Regions from separate parts of the Pectobacterium quasiaquaticum genome, predicted to be linked through region 2. Evidence: predicted binding sites of a transcription regulator. Region 2 holds the regulator's gene; the other holds the start of a gene.
What was found. The regulator LexA, encoded in region 2, represses DNA repair genes until DNA is damaged. The targets are predictions, from matches to a motif close to TNCTGTATGTACATACAGNA.

Region 1 (8,085 bases), 850 kb from region 2:
ACTGCCCCTGAATGCGGATCGCGTTAGACATATGGCCCTTGTGGGCGCGCACCGGTTGCAGCGACGTCGGTTCGCCGATGATGGCGCAGTCCGGGCGAATCTGCGTGGATTCAGAGAAATACTTGGCACCGGCCATCGTCGTCTCTTCATCTGCCGTTGCCAGCACATAGAGCGGTTTTGTCAGCTTGGTCGGATCGATATCGCGCAACGCATCCAGAATAAAGGCAAAGAAGCCTTTCATATCCGCTGTACCCAAGCCGTACAGCTTGTTGTCATGTTCGGTCAGCGTGAACGGGTCGCGCGTCCAACGACCGTCGTCGAACGGGACGGTATCGGTGTGGCCTGCCAACAATAAGCCACCTTTTCCTTCACCAATCCGCGCCAGCATATTAAATTTATTGAGGGTGCCGGGAACCGGTTGGACTTCCACATGGAAGCCGAGATCGCCGAACCAGCCTGCCAGCAGGTTGATTAAGGTATGATTACTTTGATCGAGCGCGCTGTCGGTGGCACTGATGGACGGTGTGGCTATCAATGCCCGATATAGCTCAATAAAAGGGGGTAAATTCATCTTCACTGTTGACAGCCTCTGGTTAGGATAGTATCAATATTCATGCATTTATTTTGAATAAAAATACAATAATGCTCGGCGAAAGGAAACCCAAAGGTACGGCGATGGCGATTCGTCACTTTCACTGAGTTTCGCGGGTGAACAGCGTATCGACGCTGGTGAGCCCGGTTACCTGTTCCATAGATAAGTAAGAAGGTATACGGATCCCATGCTGAATACGTTGATTGTTGGTGCAAGTGGTTATACCGGCGCTGAGCTTGCGCTCTACCTGAACCGTCACCCACAGATGAACATAACCGCTTTGATGGTTTCTGCGCAAAGTGTCGATGCAGGAAAATTGATTTCTGATTTACATCCGCAGCTCAAAGGCATCATTGATGTACCGGTAAAACCGCTGACCGATGCGGAAGAAGCAGCGAAAGGCGTGGATGTCGTTTTTCTGGCGACCGACCACAAAGTCAGCCACGATCTGGCCCCTGTTTTTCTGGCGGCAGGCTGCACCGTTTTTGATTTGTCCGGCGCGTTCCGCGTACAGGATGCCGAATTTTATCGTCGTTACTATGGTTTTGAGCATCAGCACCCCGATTGGCTGGCAAAAGCGGTTTACGGGCTGGCCGAATGGCGTGCTGAAAGCGTGAAGCAGGCACAGCTGATTGCCGTGCCGGGCTGTTATCCAACGGCTGCGCAACTGGCGCTGAAACCGCTGCTGGACGCGCAATTGCTGAACCGAGCCCAGTGGCCGGTGATTAATGCCGTGAGCGGCGTGAGTGGGGCAGGGCGTAAAGCGTCGATGACCAACAGCTTCTGCGAAGTCAGCCTGCAACCGTACGGTATTTTCAACCATCGTCATGAACCTGAAATTTCAACGCACCTCGGCACGCCAGTGATCTTCACGCCGCATTTGGGCAACTTCGCTCGCGGTATTCTGGAAACCATCACCTGCCGCCTGCAACCGGGCGTCACCCAGCAGGATGTTGCCGAAGCCTATCACAACGCCTATCACGATAAGCCGCTGGTTCGCCTGTATGACAAGGGCGTGCCGGCGCTGAAATCCGTTGTCGGCCTGCCGTTCTGCGATATCGGTTTCTCCGTTGACGGTGAACACCTCATCGTGGTGGCAACCGAAGATAATCTGCTGAAAGGCGCGGCGGCACAGGCTGTACAATGCATGAACATTCGTTTTGGTTTCCCTGAAACCCAATCGTTAATTTAATGACTACTGGTCCCGACATTTCGAGGCGCGAAGCATAATGAATCCGTTAATTATCAAATTAGGTGGCGTTTTACTGGATAGCGAAGAAGCGCTGGAGCGTCTGTTCACCGCACTGGTGGCTTACCGTCAGGAGCATCAGCGTCCGCTGGTGATTGTGCACGGCGGCGGCTGTCTGGTGGACGAGCTGATGAAGAAGCTGGCGCTGCCAGTCGTGAAGAAAAACGGCCTGCGCGTCACGCCAGCCGATCAGATCGACATCATCACCGGTGCGCTGGCGGGATCCGCCAACAAGACGCTGCTGTCATGGGCGAAGAAGCATGATATCAACGCAGTTGGTCTGTGTCTGGGCGATGGCGGCAGCACGACGGTCACGCAGCTCGATGAGTCTTTGGGCTTTGTGGGCAAAGCGGAAGCGGGATCGCCTGCGCTGCTGAATACGCTGCTGTCTGCGGGCTACCTGCCTGTCGTCAGCTCCATTGGTATTACGGCGCAGGGCGACCTGATGAACGTCAACGCCGATCAGGCGGCGACGGCGCTGGCGCAAACGCTGGGCGCGGATTTAATCCTGCTGTCTGACGTGAGTGGCATTCTGGACGGTAAAGGCCAGCGTATTGCTGAAATGACGGCGGAGAAAGCCGAGCAACTGATTGCTCAGGGCATTATTACCGACGGCATGATTGTTAAGGTCAACGCCGCGCTGGATGCCGCGCGTGCGCTGGGGCGTCCGGTTGATATCGCTAGTTGGCGTCATGCCGAGCAGCTACCTGCGCTGTTCAACGGCGTGGCGATTGGTACACGTATTCTGGCGTAAGTCGTTTCTGGGTATGGCATGATGCGATACCAACATGAATTAAATTCTGGGAGTAATCGTTATGGCTTTGTGGGGCGGTCGGTTTAGTCAGGCAGCAGATCAGCGTTTTAAACAATTTAATGACTCACTGCGGTTTGATTACCGTCTGGCGGAACAGGACATCGTTGGCTCGATCGGCTGGTCGAAAGCGCTGGTGACGGTCAATGTGCTCAGCGAGCAGGAGCAGCAGCAACTGGAACAGGCGCTGAATGCGTTGCTGGTTGAGGTACAGGCTGACCCTGAGATGATCCTGCAAAGCGATGCAGAAGACATTCACAGCTGGGTTGAACAGCGCCTGATTGAGAAAGTCGGCGATTTAGGTAAAAAACTGCATACCGGTCGTAGCCGTAACGATCAGGTCGCGACCGACCTGAAATTGTGGTGCAAAGCGCAGATTGCAGAGCTGCTGCTGTCGGTACGCCAGCTGCGTCAGGCGCTGGTCACGACGGCTGAAGCCAATCAGGATGCGGTGATGCCGGGTTACACCCACTTGCAGCGCGCACAGCCGGTGACGTTTGCACACTGGTGTCTTGCCTACCACGAAATGCTGGCGCGTGATGAAAGCCGTCTGGAAGATACGCTGAAGCGTCTGGATGTCAGCCCGCTGGGCTGTGGCGCGCTGGCGGGAACGGCTTATCCGATCGACCGTGAGCAACTGGCGGGCTGGCTGGGATTTGCCTCGGCCACGCGTAACAGTCTGGATACGGTTTCCGATCGCGATCATGTACTGGAACTGCTGTCTGATGCGTCGATCGGCATGATCCACCTGTCTCGTTTTGCCGAAGATCTGATCTTCTTCAACAGCGGTGAAGCGGCGTTCGTTGAGCTGTCTGACCGTGTGACATCCGGTTCTTCCCTGATGCCGCAGAAGAAAAACCCGGATGCACTGGAGCTGATTCGCGGTAAATGTGGTCGCGTACAGGGCGCGTTAACCGGCATGATGATGACGCTTAAAGGCCTGCCGCTGGCGTATAACAAAGACATGCAGGAAGACAAAGAAGGGCTGTTTGACGCGCTGGATACCTGGCACGACTGCCTGATGATGGCGGGTCTGGTGCTGGAAGGCATTCAGGTGAAGCGTCCACGTTGTAAAGAAGCAGCCGAGCAAGGCTACGCGAACTCGACAGAGCTGGCGGATTACCTGGTCGCGAAAGGCGTTCCATTCCGTGAAGCGCACCATATCGTGGGTGAAGCGGTGGTTGAAGCCATTCGTCAGGGCAAAGCATTGGAAGCGTTGCCGCTGGCCGATCTGCAAAAATTCAGCGCTGTGATTGGCGAGGATGTGTACCCGATTCTGGCGTTACAATCCTGCCTAGATAAGCGTGCTGCACAAGGTGGCGTGTCACCGCAGCAGGTCGCTAAAGCGATTAGTGATGCGAAGCAGCGCTTAGCTTAACTCGCCCACCTCTGTTCTGTTCCCCCAGCGTGGTGTTTCGCGTTGGGGGAATTCCACCGTTACCGATCTGATTATTCTGCAAATTATCATCTATCCATTTTCATATGGAATGCGGCTCGCATTTTTCTGCTCAGCGTCTTCTCCCACCAGATTTGTTTCTGGACATCCATACAGTATCATTTTACCTTGACCGACAGCGTGAAAGGCCTGCGGAGGCAAAGTGGATATCAGCATATTTTATGGTCTGGGCGGCAGTGCAGTGGGTCTGTTGGTCGGGTGGTTAATTGCCAGCCTGATTTATCAGCAGAAGTTGTCGCGGCATGACACCGAACAGCGGTTGCTGGCGCAGACATTGCAGCAGACTCAGCAGTCGCTCAGCGAACAGCAGCAGGCAAAGCAACTGGACGAACAGCGGCTACGGCAAAACGAGCTGGAGCTGCGCACGGTCCACGCTCAACTCTCTGCCAGCCATGAAAAGCTGCAACAGCTCAGTGAACTCCGCGCGGAGTGCGTGCAGCTCAATCAGGAACTGCGGACGCTGCGTGAAATCAATAGCGCACAGGAAGCGGAGCTGCGGGAAGTCACCATTCGGCTGGAAGAAACCCGTATGGCGGCGGAAGAAAAGCAGCGGTTGCTGGTAAATAGCGAACAGCGGTTGACGACGCAGTTTGAAAATCTGGCGAACCGGATTTTTGAACACAGCGGCCGCAAAGTGGATGAACAAAATAAACAGAGTCTGGATAAGCTGCTGATGCCGCTGCGTGAGCAGCTTGATGGTTTCCGTCGTCAGGTTCAGGACAGCTTTGGGGCGGAAGCGCGTGAGCGTCACACGTTGGCGCACGAAATCCGCAACCTGCAACAACTGAACGCACAGATGGCACACGAAGCCATCAACCTGACGAAAGCGCTGAAGGGCGATAATAAAACGCAGGGGAACTGGGGCGAAGTGGTGCTAAGCCGCGTGCTGGAAGCCTCCGGCCTGCGTGAGGGGTATGAGTATCAAACGCAGGTCAGCGTGCAAACGGGGGCAAATAGCCGCCTGCAACCGGATGTCATCGTGCGCTTACCGCAGGGCAAAGATGTCGTGATCGATGCCAAAATGTCGCTGGTGGCCTATGAGCGTTATTTCAATAGCGACGATGACATCGAACGTAATGCGGCGCTGAACGAACATTTGCTCTCGGTTCGCAGCCATATTCGGCAGTTGAGCAGTAAAGATTACCAGCAGCTTCCGGGGCTGCGTTCGCTAGATTACGTGCTGATGTTTATCCCAGTCGAGCCCGCTTTTCTGGTTGCTATCGATCGCCAGCCCGAATTGATCAACGAGGCGCTAAAGCACAATATTATGCTGGTCAGCCCGACCACGCTGCTGGTGGCATTACGCACTATCACCAATTTATGGCGCTATGAACAACAGAGCCGCAATGCACAGCAGATCGCTGAAAAAGCGTCGCGGCTGTACGATAAACTGCGGTTGTTTGTCGATGATATGGAAGCGCTGGGGCAAGGTTTGGATAAAGCGCAGGGCGCTTATCGTCAGGCGATGAATAAACTTTCCTCTGGGCGTGGTAACCTTATTGGCCAGGCTGAGGGGTTCCGTGCGCTGGGTGTAGAAATCAAACGCACAATCAGCCCGTCATTAGCAGAAAAAGCAACGGCCCATGAGCACGCTGAACGCGATGAATTACCGGATTCCGTAGCACCCGATGCTGTTTCACCAACCGTGAAAACGGAGGGTGAAGAAGGGGAATCCCCCTTAGCGACCCGTAACCTATCCTAAATAATTCGAGTTGCGTGAAGCCAACGCACAAGCAGCTTGAAGTATGACGGATATAAATAGGTATGGATTTCGCGGGCTTGGCACCATGCTATGTGAAATTAGTGCAGTGGGGTTTTTATACGGGTCTGGTACACTCTCACCATAAATGGGTAGACCCGAAATTTGACTGAAATAGTAGGCGGATAAGATGGCAAGTGAGCAGGAGAATACGGCCGACTTTGGTTTTCGGACTGTCGCCAGGGATGAAAAAGAAGTCATGGTGGCTGAAGTTTTTCATTCTGTAGCAGCAAAGTATGACTTGATGAATGACCTGATGTCCTTTGGTATCCACCGAATCTGGAAGCGTTTCACTATCGAATGTAGTGGAGTAAGACGTAACCAGCGTGTTCTGGATCTTGCCGGAGGCACGGGGGATTTAACCGCTAAATTCTCCCGCATGGTTGGCGAAGGTGGTGAGGTCATTCTGGCGGATATCAACGCATCAATGCTGAAAGTGGGCCGCGAAAAACTGCGTAACAAAGGCATTATCGACAACATCAACTACGTGCAGGCCAATGCTGAAGCGCTGCCGTTCCCTGATGACTTCTTCGACTGCATTACTATCTCCTTTGGTCTGCGCAACGTGACGGACAAAAACAAAGCGCTGCGCTCCATGTACCGCGTGCTGAAGCCGGGTGGTCGCTTGCTGGTGCTGGAGTTTTCCAAGCCGATCATTAAACAACTGAGCACTGTTTACGATGCGTATTCATTTCATATCCTGCCGAGGATTGGCGAAGCCGTGGCGAGTGATGCTGGGAGCTACCGCTATCTGGCGGAATCTATCCGCATGCACCCCGATCAGGAAACGCTGAAAGGGATGATGAGCGATGCCGGTTTTGACAGTGTTAACTATTTCAACCTCACCGGTGGAATCGTTGCGCTGCATCGTGGGTTTAAATTCTGATTGGAAACGCCAATGCTGATAACGTCTTTTCTGACTGCTACGCTGGAAACCGCACTGAATCAGCTGCTTTTTCACGATACGGTTTCTTGCGATCGTGGTTTTTCTTGCGATCGAAGTATGAAGTCTGCCCGCCAGCGCTTACAGGGGAAAACACTTCAGATCGAGCTTGCTGAGCTGGATATGCCCTTGGTGCTGGTGTTTAACGAACAGCGGCTGGACGTGATTAGCCAATGGGGCGAGCCAGCGGATTGCTGCCTGAAAACACGCGTTCCGGTTCTGATGAAATTACGCGATCGTCAACAGCTATCGTCGCTGATGCGCAGCGGCGAGCTGGTGATAGAAGGCGATATTCAAGTTGTTCAACAGTTCATCGTGCTGGTTGATCTGGCGGAGTTCGATCCGGCGGAGTGGTTGTCCCCCTATCTGGGCGATATTGTTGCTCAGGGGCTTACCCAAACTGCACAGAAAACCCTGAGTTTCCTGAGACGCTCATTCCATCAGCAGCAACATTTCTTATCTGAGACACTAACGGAAGAGTGGCGACTGGCCCCGGGAAAACTGGAAAACGCTTGGTTCCATGAGGAAATTGTTGCGTTGGATAAATCCGCCGATACGTTGTCCGAACGGCTGGTGAAGCTGGAGGCTTTACGATGACGCCTGGTGAATTACGCCGCCTTTACAGCATTGTGCGTGTGCTGTTGAGCTATGGTCTGGATGAACTCATTCCTAAGATGCGCCTGACGTTTCCGCTGCGTGCGGGTCGTCGCCTGCTGTTCTGGTTACCTAATCTCCACCGCAACATGCCTTTGGGGGAACGCCTGCGTTTAGCGCTGCAGGAACTGGGGCCCGTGTGGATTAAGTTTGGACAAATGATGTCGACGCGCCGCGATTTGTTCCCGCCCGCTATCGCCGATCAGCTAGCGATGTTGCAAGATAAGGTTGAGCCATTTGACGGCAAGTTGGCGCGCGAGCAAATTGAGCTGTCGATGGGCGGAATCCCCCTTGAAGAGTGGTTTGACTATTTTGACATTATACCTCTGGCCTCTGCATCGATTGCACAGGTGCATACCGCCTGCCTGAAAAGCACGGGAAAAGAGATCGTTATCAAGGTCATCCGCCCAGATATTTTGCCTGTCATCAAGGCGGATATGCGCCTGATGAAACGTCTGGCTGGCTGGTTGCCGCGCCTGTTGCCGGATGGCCGCCGTCTGCGCCCGCGCGAAGTGGTGCTGGAATATGAAAAAACGCTGCTTGATGAGCTGAACTTGCTGCGTGAAGCGGCAAATGCCATTCAACTACGGCGTAATTTTGATAATAGCCCGATGCTGTATG
Region 2 (8,085 bases):
CAGCAGATGAGCTGGCGCTTTCGATAGTCAACCGAACTTCTGGGGTGATCAGATCACCGAGGATGCTGTAAATTTCCAGGATATCGCCTTGCGCTGTTTCCTTACTGTCGGTGATATACCCTTCCGTACGTAAGGTCGCGACCAGCGTTGAGAACACTGCTTTATCAAAGAATTCCGGCGCGTTGATGCCGTGCAAAACGGACAGACGCTGTGCCATGTTCCGGCTTTCTTTCTCCAGCGTTCCACGGTTAATTTCTGGATTCGCGCACAGTAAGGACAGCGTAATCGCATAACGTTGCAGCGTTTCACGCACGCCTGCTGACAGCAGTTGCAGCGTACGGATGCGTGGCGGATTGATAGCTAATTGACCGTCACGGCTACACAGCAGCTCTTGTCGAATCAGTTCGTTAGCCAACGTTTCCAGCACGCTTGGCAATTGTTCTTTGGAATAGTGCAGGAACAGCTCGGCTTGCAGCAGCGGATAGACCAGCGTGATCTGTCGCACGACATCGGCAAGCGTAATCCGGCGATGATGGATGACGATGCTGGCGATCAGTGACGGCAAGACCAAAAGATGCTGGATGTTATTGCGATAGTACGTCATCAGTACCGCCTGCTCGCGCGGCAGAATGATGATATCGCCAATGCTATCCTTCTCTACTTCAAATTTGTTCATGCCCAACGCGTGTTCCAGCAGTTCATCCGCTGTCTTTTTGGGCACCGTAATATCTTTGTGGTAAGGCACCTGACGTAGCAGTTGCAGATAGCAATCCAACTGCTCGTGCATTTGTTCGCGCGTGAGTGAACGCTGGCGCGAGGCTAATAAGGCCGTAGAGCACAGGTTCATCGCGTTTGCTGCCGCAGAATTGTTGATGCGCACCATGATATCCATAGAGATATCCTGCACCGTCGGCGTTAGCCAACTCGGACGCTGTGCTTCGATGGGATCGATCGCGTCACGCCATTGCGGAACATGCTGATTCAGATAGGTTGTCAGCGGGAGGGGTTCGCCGAAGTTCACATAACCCTGACCCAAATTACGCAGTTTGCGCAAACCTCGCACCATCTGCATAAAGCCTTCTTTTTCCTTCACCGCCCCGCGCAGCTCTTTCGCATAGGTGCCGACTTCCATTACATGCTCGTAGCCGACATAAATCGGTACCAGCGTGATGGGGCGCGTGCCGCCTCTGAGCATGGCCTGAATGGTCATGGCCAGCGTACCGGTTTTCGGCTCTAACAGACGGCCCGTGCGTGAACGTCCGCCTTCCATGAAGTATTCAACCGAATAACCTCGGGCAAACAGCTCACCCAGATATTCACGGAAAATCGTGGAATACAGCTTGTTGCCTTTGAAGGTACGGCGAATAAAGAACGCGCCAAGACGGCGGAAGATCGGCCCCGCTGGCCAGAAATTAAGGTTGATGCCAGCGGCGATGTGCGGCGGCACTAAGCCTTGATGGTACAGGACGTAGGACAGCAGCAGATAATCCATGTGGCTGCGGTGGCAGGGCACATAGACAATGCCGTGACCATCCTGCGCCAGTTGGCGAACGCGTTCGGCGTTATGGACGTTAATCCCTTGATAAAGACGGTTCCACGTCCAGCTTAATACGCGATCCGACAGACGCACGGCCTCATAGGAGAAGTCAGCAGCGATTTCTTCCATCAACGCAATTGCATTCTGCTGCGCTTTTTCAGTAGAAATCTTCTTACTGCGCGCCTCATCGTCTACGGCTTTCTTGATCGCTTTGGAATCCAGCAACTTGTTAAACAGTTCCTGACGCACTGGCAAGCGCGGCCCAACTGCCGCCAAGCGTTGGCGGGAGAAGTGCATACGTGCGACACGCGCCAGTTTGTGGGCTATGGTTTTGTCAGTACCATGCTCGGTCGCCATATAGCGTAGTGATACCGGGCTGGAGAAGCGGACAAAGCTGTCGCGGCCTAGCCACAGGACGGCGAAGAATTTCTCGATACCGTTGAGCAAGCGCAGGTGTGGTGCGGCCTGAGCGTGACCTTCCCGACCCGGAGAACGTCCAAACATCACAGAAACCGGCACCATCTGTACGTCTAAATCTGGATTGGCACGATGCAAATCCAGATAGTCGTGGAACAGCTTGACGGATTTCTGTTTGGGAACGTAATAGCGGAAGACGCGCGGCCCGTCATTGATAAAGACGTGGCTAGGCAGTTCGACGCCATCGAATTCGAACGGCTGCGAGGGATCGGGTAGCCCCAATGCCAGGCATTTCGCTCGTAGCGTCAAGAGATCCGCCTGAGAGTTATAAGGCAGAACATAGAGTATAGGACGTGAGGGATCTAACCCCAGCTCGACCACCGGATCTGCGGGAACAACTTTGCTCTTCACCAGCAGTTTCAGTGGGAGATTCAATAATTTATAGTAAATTTTACGCCAACCTGACATAACAACATGGAGCCTCTTGTTAGCAATGCGCCGCAAGGATACCAGAAACTGCGCCGGAGATCTGTGGTGATGAGACAACGTAAGCGCGTTAAAATGCGAATTATTTAGAGTCTAAAAATGGAGGATAAATGAATAAAGCAACGGGGATGACCCGGATTATTAAGGCGACCGGTTATTCCTTTAAGGGGCTGAAGCAGGCGTGGCAGCATGAGGCGGCATTTCGTCAGGAAACGATACTGACCCTTGTCGGCGTCATTATCGCGTGTTTACTACCGATTACGCTGGTCGAGAAATTGCTACTGATCGGGTCTGTGGTACTGATTATGCTGTTTGAGCTGGCCAATAGCGCCATTGAAGCCGTGGTCGATCGCATTGGTCTCGAGCACCACGAATTATCCGGTCGGGCGAAAGATATTGGCTCGGCGGCTGTCTTTGTTGCCATCTTGTTAGCTGCTGTCGTGTGGGGCTGCATCCTCTGGCAACATTTTGCCTGACGGCACGCATAAATGAGTAAAAGTCAGGGGCTTTGCCGATATCTTCATTTCCAATTGTGGCTTACCTGTATATACTCACAGCAAAACTGTATAAACAACCAGGGGGCGGAATGAAAGTATTAACAGCAAGGCAGCAGCAGGTTTATGACCTGATCCGCGATCATATTGCGCAAACCGGAATGCCGCCAACGCGTGCGGAAATTGCTCAACAACTGGGGTTTCGCTCTCCTAATGCGGCTGAAGAACATCTGAAAGCGCTGGCGCGTAAAGGTGTGATTGAAATTGTTTCGGGCGCGTCTCGTGGTATTCGTCTATTGATGGAAGAAGAGACGGGTATTCCTCTGGTTGGTCGCGTGGCCGCAGGTGAACCGCTGCTGGCACAGGAACATATCGAATGCCGCTATCAGGTTGATCCTGCGATGTTCAAACCCAGCGCTGACTTTTTGCTGCGGGTGAGCGGCATGTCGATGAAAAATATCGGTATTATGGATGGCGATTTACTGGCTGTGCATAAAACAGAAGATGTGCGCAACGGCCAGATTGTCGTCGCGCGTATTGACGATGAAGTGACGGTGAAGCGCTTGAAAAAGCAGGGCAATACGGTACACCTCCTCGCTGAAAATGAAGAGTTTGCCCCGATTGTTGTCGATCTACGTCAGCAAAGCTTTTCGATAGAAGGCTTGGCGGTTGGCGTGATTCGTAACAGCGACTGGAGCTAACCGTTCCACAGTAATAGGAGATGCCCGAGTTTTTTCTGAATTCGTTCGTGCTTCTCAAAGAAAACGATAGCTTTTGGGCTATCGTTTTCTTTGTATACAACGTCCTGTCACGAAGGAGATTCCATCAATGGATACTATCGTTTTTTAATCGGAACGGTATGGTCGTGATCGCAATGGTCCGTCTGTTTGCATAATGCGACTTCCTGGCAGCTTCCGCACAACCCATGCGCTTCCACTACGCTATGACGCAGCGTAAATCCCGACTGCTGTGCCAGACTACGCAGCGTTTCTTCCACACCTTCGGTTTGACGTTCCGTGACTTGCCCACAGCGGTCGCAGATGAAAAGGGCAGATGTATGGCTGTGGTCTTCGATATGGTGACACAGCACGTAGCTGTTGTTTGATTCGACGCGATGAATGAAGCCTTGTTCCAGCAGAAAATCCAGCGCGCGATAGACAGTCGGCGGTTTCGCCTGAGGTTCGGAAACGCGCAGCAGATCCAGCAGGTCATAAGCGCTGATAGCACCCGACTGCTGTGCCATAAGGCGTAAAACCTCTAACCGCTGTGGCGTGAGACGCACAGCGCGCTGCTGACAAATCTGTTCAGCCTGGGCAAGAAGTTTGTCCTGTTGGGTTGAATCCATTGTCATATCACCCTGACGCATTGAGGAACAAGACGGATATCTTACCACGACTGAATAAAAACGCCGAACTGGCGGCGTTTTCCTGCGAAAACCACTTCCTGTAAAAACAACTCTCTGCAAAAAACAACGGACAGAAGCGCTACACGACCAGATCGATGAGCAGCGCCCGCAAAGGCGACTCTGCCTGTAGCGTCAACGCCGTTTCTTCCTTAATGAAGGCTCCGTCGCCGCAGTGCAGTGTTTCACTGTTCTGGCTGCCTTTTACCGCCATTGAACCGTGAATCAGTTGGAGATACGCCTGATTTCCCTGTAGCGCGATTGTGCTTTGCTCATTCTGCTGGAGATCGACATGATGAACCCAAACCTGCTGGCGCAGTTGCAGGCTATTGTGCTCACCTTCCGGTGAGGCAAGCAGCGTATAATTTACTGAACTCAGCCCCATGCGCTGCAACGGGCTGTTTTCTCGCGTTTGGCAAGCATTCAGCCATAATTGCAGCCGCGTCAGCGGTTTGTTGGCGTTGATATTATGTTCGCTATAGCTGACATTCGGCTGCGTGGCGAGCAGCAGCACATCTCCGGCTTTGGCCTGAATGTGGCAGCCGTTGCTGTCGCGGTATTCCGCTTCGCCCTGAAGAATAATATTCAGAATATCAACCCGTGGATAGGTTCGCGGCTGAAATGATGCCCCTGGAGCCAATACTTCCTGATTGAGCACGCGCAGAGACGCGTAGCCCAGCAGCTGTGGGTCAAAATAGTGACCAAAAGAAAAGGTATAGCGCGCCTGCAACCAGCCATAGTCGGCCTGGCCGCATTGACCTGCTGCTCTTCGTGTGATCATAATTTTTATCCCCCAGAGAATTATTTATTGAACTGATAGTAATTGTGTGGACGTTGGATTGTTAGCTAGTTAATCTGGTGGGTATATTCAAAATTCCTGAATGAGTACGAAGATGGCGAGAGAACGAGCACTGACGCTGGAAGCGTTGAGGGTGATGGATGCGATCGATCGTCGTGGCAGCTTTGCCGCTGCAGCAGACGAACTGGGTAGGGTGCCTTCTGCGCTGAGCTATACCATGCAGAAACTGGAAGAAGAGTTAGATGTAGTGTTGTTCGATCGTTCTGGACATCGTACTAAATTCACGAATGTTGGGCGGATGCTGCTGGAACGTGGTCGTATCCTGTTGGAGGCCGCGGATAAGCTCACGACGGACGCAGAGGCGCTGTCACGCGGTTGGGAAACGCACCTGACGATTGTGACGGAGGCGCTGATCCCGACTCAGCGAATTTTCCCATTAATCGATAAACTGGCACTTAAAGCCAATACGCAGGTATCGATTCTGACGGAAGTGCTGGCTGGGGCATGGGAGCGTCTTGAGCAAGGGCGCGCCGATATTGTGATTGCGCCGGACATGCATTTTCGTGCGTCTTCTGAAATGAATACCCGCAAGCTGTACACAATGAATAACGTTTATGTCGCCAGCCCAGATCATCCGATTCATCAGGAGCCTGAACCGCTCTCGGATGCAACCCGAGTGAAATACCGTGGGATTGCGATGGCGGATACCGCGCGTGAACGCCCGGTACTGACCGTGCAGTTGTTGGATAAACAACAACGTCTGACGGTGAGTTCGCTGGATGATAAACGGCGTGCGCTGTTGGCGGGATTGGGCGTCGCGACCATGCCGTATCAGATGATTGCGCAAGATATTGCCGAAGGGCGTTTGCTGGTGATTGGACCGGAGCATCAGATGGAAAGCCAGATTATTATGGCGTGGCGGCGAGACAGCATGGGCGAGGCGAAATCTTGGTTCCTGCGTGAGATTCCGAAACTATTGAACCAACCTTAAATTCCGCGCATTTTGCGGCAAGGTGTTCTCCACACCTTGCCGCACTATTTCACTCCTGCTTAGCGAAAATCGGCCAAAACCTAGTATAAATCGACAAACGTCTTATCACGCTCGTGGGGCTGGTTCAGATCTTGCTCTGGACCCAGCGAAATCACGCCATGCGGATTAATCGTGCCGTGGCTACGGTAGTAGTGGTGACGAATATGCGCCATATCGACGGTATCGGCGATGCCGGGCATTTGATAAATATCACGCAGAAAACCGAACAGGTTGGGATAATCGCTCAGGCGATATTTATCGCATTTAAAATGCGTGTGATAGACCGGATCGAAACGGATCAACGTCGTCCACAGCCGCAGGTCGGCTTCGGTTAACTGCTCACCTGTCAGATAGCGTTGTTTTGCCAAAATGCGTTCCAGATCGGAGAGCGCAGCAAAAACGGTTGTGGCGGATTCATCATAGGCTGACTGGCTTGTCGCAAAACCGGCTTTGTAAACACCGTTGTTGACTTTGTCGTAAATCCAGCCGTTCAATTCGTCAATCTGAGCACGTAGCGCTTCTGGGTAATAATCTCCCGCCGTTGCCCCTACGCCATCAAAAGCGCTGTTCAGCATGCGGATGATATCGGCGGATTCGTTACTGACAATGGTGTGCTGCTCGGTATCCCACAGGACAGGCACGGTCACCCGACCGCTGTAGTCTGGCATAGCGTGCAGGTAGAGCTGGTAGAGGAATTCGTGCTGATAGAGTGAGTCACCCGTCGCGGCTTCAAAATCGGTACCGAACGTCCAGCCATGATCGAGCATGAGTGGATTAACCACCGAAACGGCGATGTGATCTTCTAACCCTTTCAACTGTCGCATGAGCAGCGTGCGGTGCGCCCACGGGCAGGCAAGCGAAACATAGAGATGATAACGGCCGGACTGGGCAGGAAAGCCACCTTTGCCGGTGAGGCCGGGTGCGCCATCGGGCGTTACCCAGTTGCGGAATGCGGATTCTGAACGCTTAAAATGGCCGCCGGTAGATTGGGTTTCATACCAGGTATCGTGCCATACGCCGTCAACCAGTTGTCCCATAAATCCCCCCGTTAGTGAGTGATGATAAAACAACGGCAAGCCTTATATGCTTGCCGCCTCATTCGGTATTCGACTATTAAGTGTAGTACAGGCCGGAAAAGGCTCGTCTTACCACTTTTTGCCCAGCAGGCGGTCGATACTGAATGCGCCTGGGCCTGTTACAGCCAGCAGGAGGTAGCCGCCAGCGATGGTCAGGTTTTTCATGAACATCAGTTGGTTCATGCCTTCTGCAAAGTTAGAGTGGAAAATCAGTGCAGTCAGCAGCGTAAAGCCCGCAGTGAACAGCGCGACGGTACGTGTCAGCAGACCGAACAGCACCGCGAGGCCACCACCCAGTTCCAGCAGAATGGTCAGCGGCAGCAGGAAGGTTGGTACGCCCATCGCCTGCATGTATTGTTGTGTGCCCGCATAGGCATCACCCAGCTTACCGTAACCTGCAACGATAAACAGAGTCGGCATTAAGATACGTGCAACCAGCAGTGCAGTGCTTTCTAAATTTTTCATCATCTCTCCAATTGATTTTGTTGTGGGCTATATCGCCCTATTGTGTTTGTTGTAGCAGGTGTGGTCTGAAAACCTGGCCCGCCATCAGGTTATGGGCAGATAGTATAGAGAGATGATTTGCGCTGCCAGCGAGTATAATTGTTGTTTTATTTCAGAAAAATTGATGTTCAGTTAGTTAGGCAAGAATACGCTGTGATGGCGTGAGCGCGTTAGGTAAAAGTCAGATGAAAAGTGGTGTATAGATAAGGCAGATGGCCGAGGTGATAGGAAGGATTACGGACGTGGCTCAAACGTTTTACGGACGAGCCTGAATGTCCCCCACAGCCCGACGAGGCGGCGTCCCCAGCGGATCATGCGGCTAGGATGGCGCACGCCATAG

Region 1: a site for LexA is predicted at 4,187-4,206, ahead of rmuC (DNA recombination protein RmuC). Genes of this name have one in related genera too.

What each region holds. Positions count from the first base shown of each region.
Region 1 covers NZ_CP065177.1:4,184,637-4,192,721, reverse strand. The annotation lists gene argE (acetylornithine deacetylase) at 1-577, opposite strand, end outside; gene argC (N-acetyl-gamma-glutamyl-phosphate reductase) at 780-1,784, shown strand; gene argB (acetylglutamate kinase) at 1,822-2,595, shown strand; gene argH (argininosuccinate lyase) at 2,657-4,030, shown strand; gene rmuC (DNA recombination protein RmuC) at 4,251-5,810, shown strand; gene ubiE (bifunctional demethylmenaquinone methyltransferase/2-methoxy-6-polyprenyl-1,4-benzoquinol methylase UbiE) at 5,998-6,753, shown strand; gene ubiJ (ubiquinone biosynthesis protein UbiJ) at 6,766-7,407, shown strand; gene ubiB (ubiquinone biosynthesis regulatory protein kinase UbiB) at 7,404-8,085, shown strand, end outside.
Region 2 covers NZ_CP065177.1:568,209-576,293, forward strand. The annotation lists gene plsB (glycerol-3-phosphate 1-O-acyltransferase PlsB) at 1-2,422, opposite strand, end outside; gene IG609_RS02675 (diacylglycerol kinase) at 2,551-2,916, shown strand; gene lexA (transcriptional repressor LexA) at 3,027-3,635, shown strand; gene zur (zinc uptake transcriptional repressor Zur) at 3,770-4,279, opposite strand; gene IG609_RS02690 (pirin family protein) at 4,419-5,117, opposite strand; gene IG609_RS02695 (LysR family transcriptional regulator) at 5,230-6,126, shown strand; gene IG609_RS02700 (glutathione S-transferase family protein) at 6,207-7,202, opposite strand; gene IG609_RS02705 (DoxX family protein) at 7,311-7,706, opposite strand; gene IG609_RS02710 (YqjK-like family protein) at 7,980-8,085, opposite strand, start outside.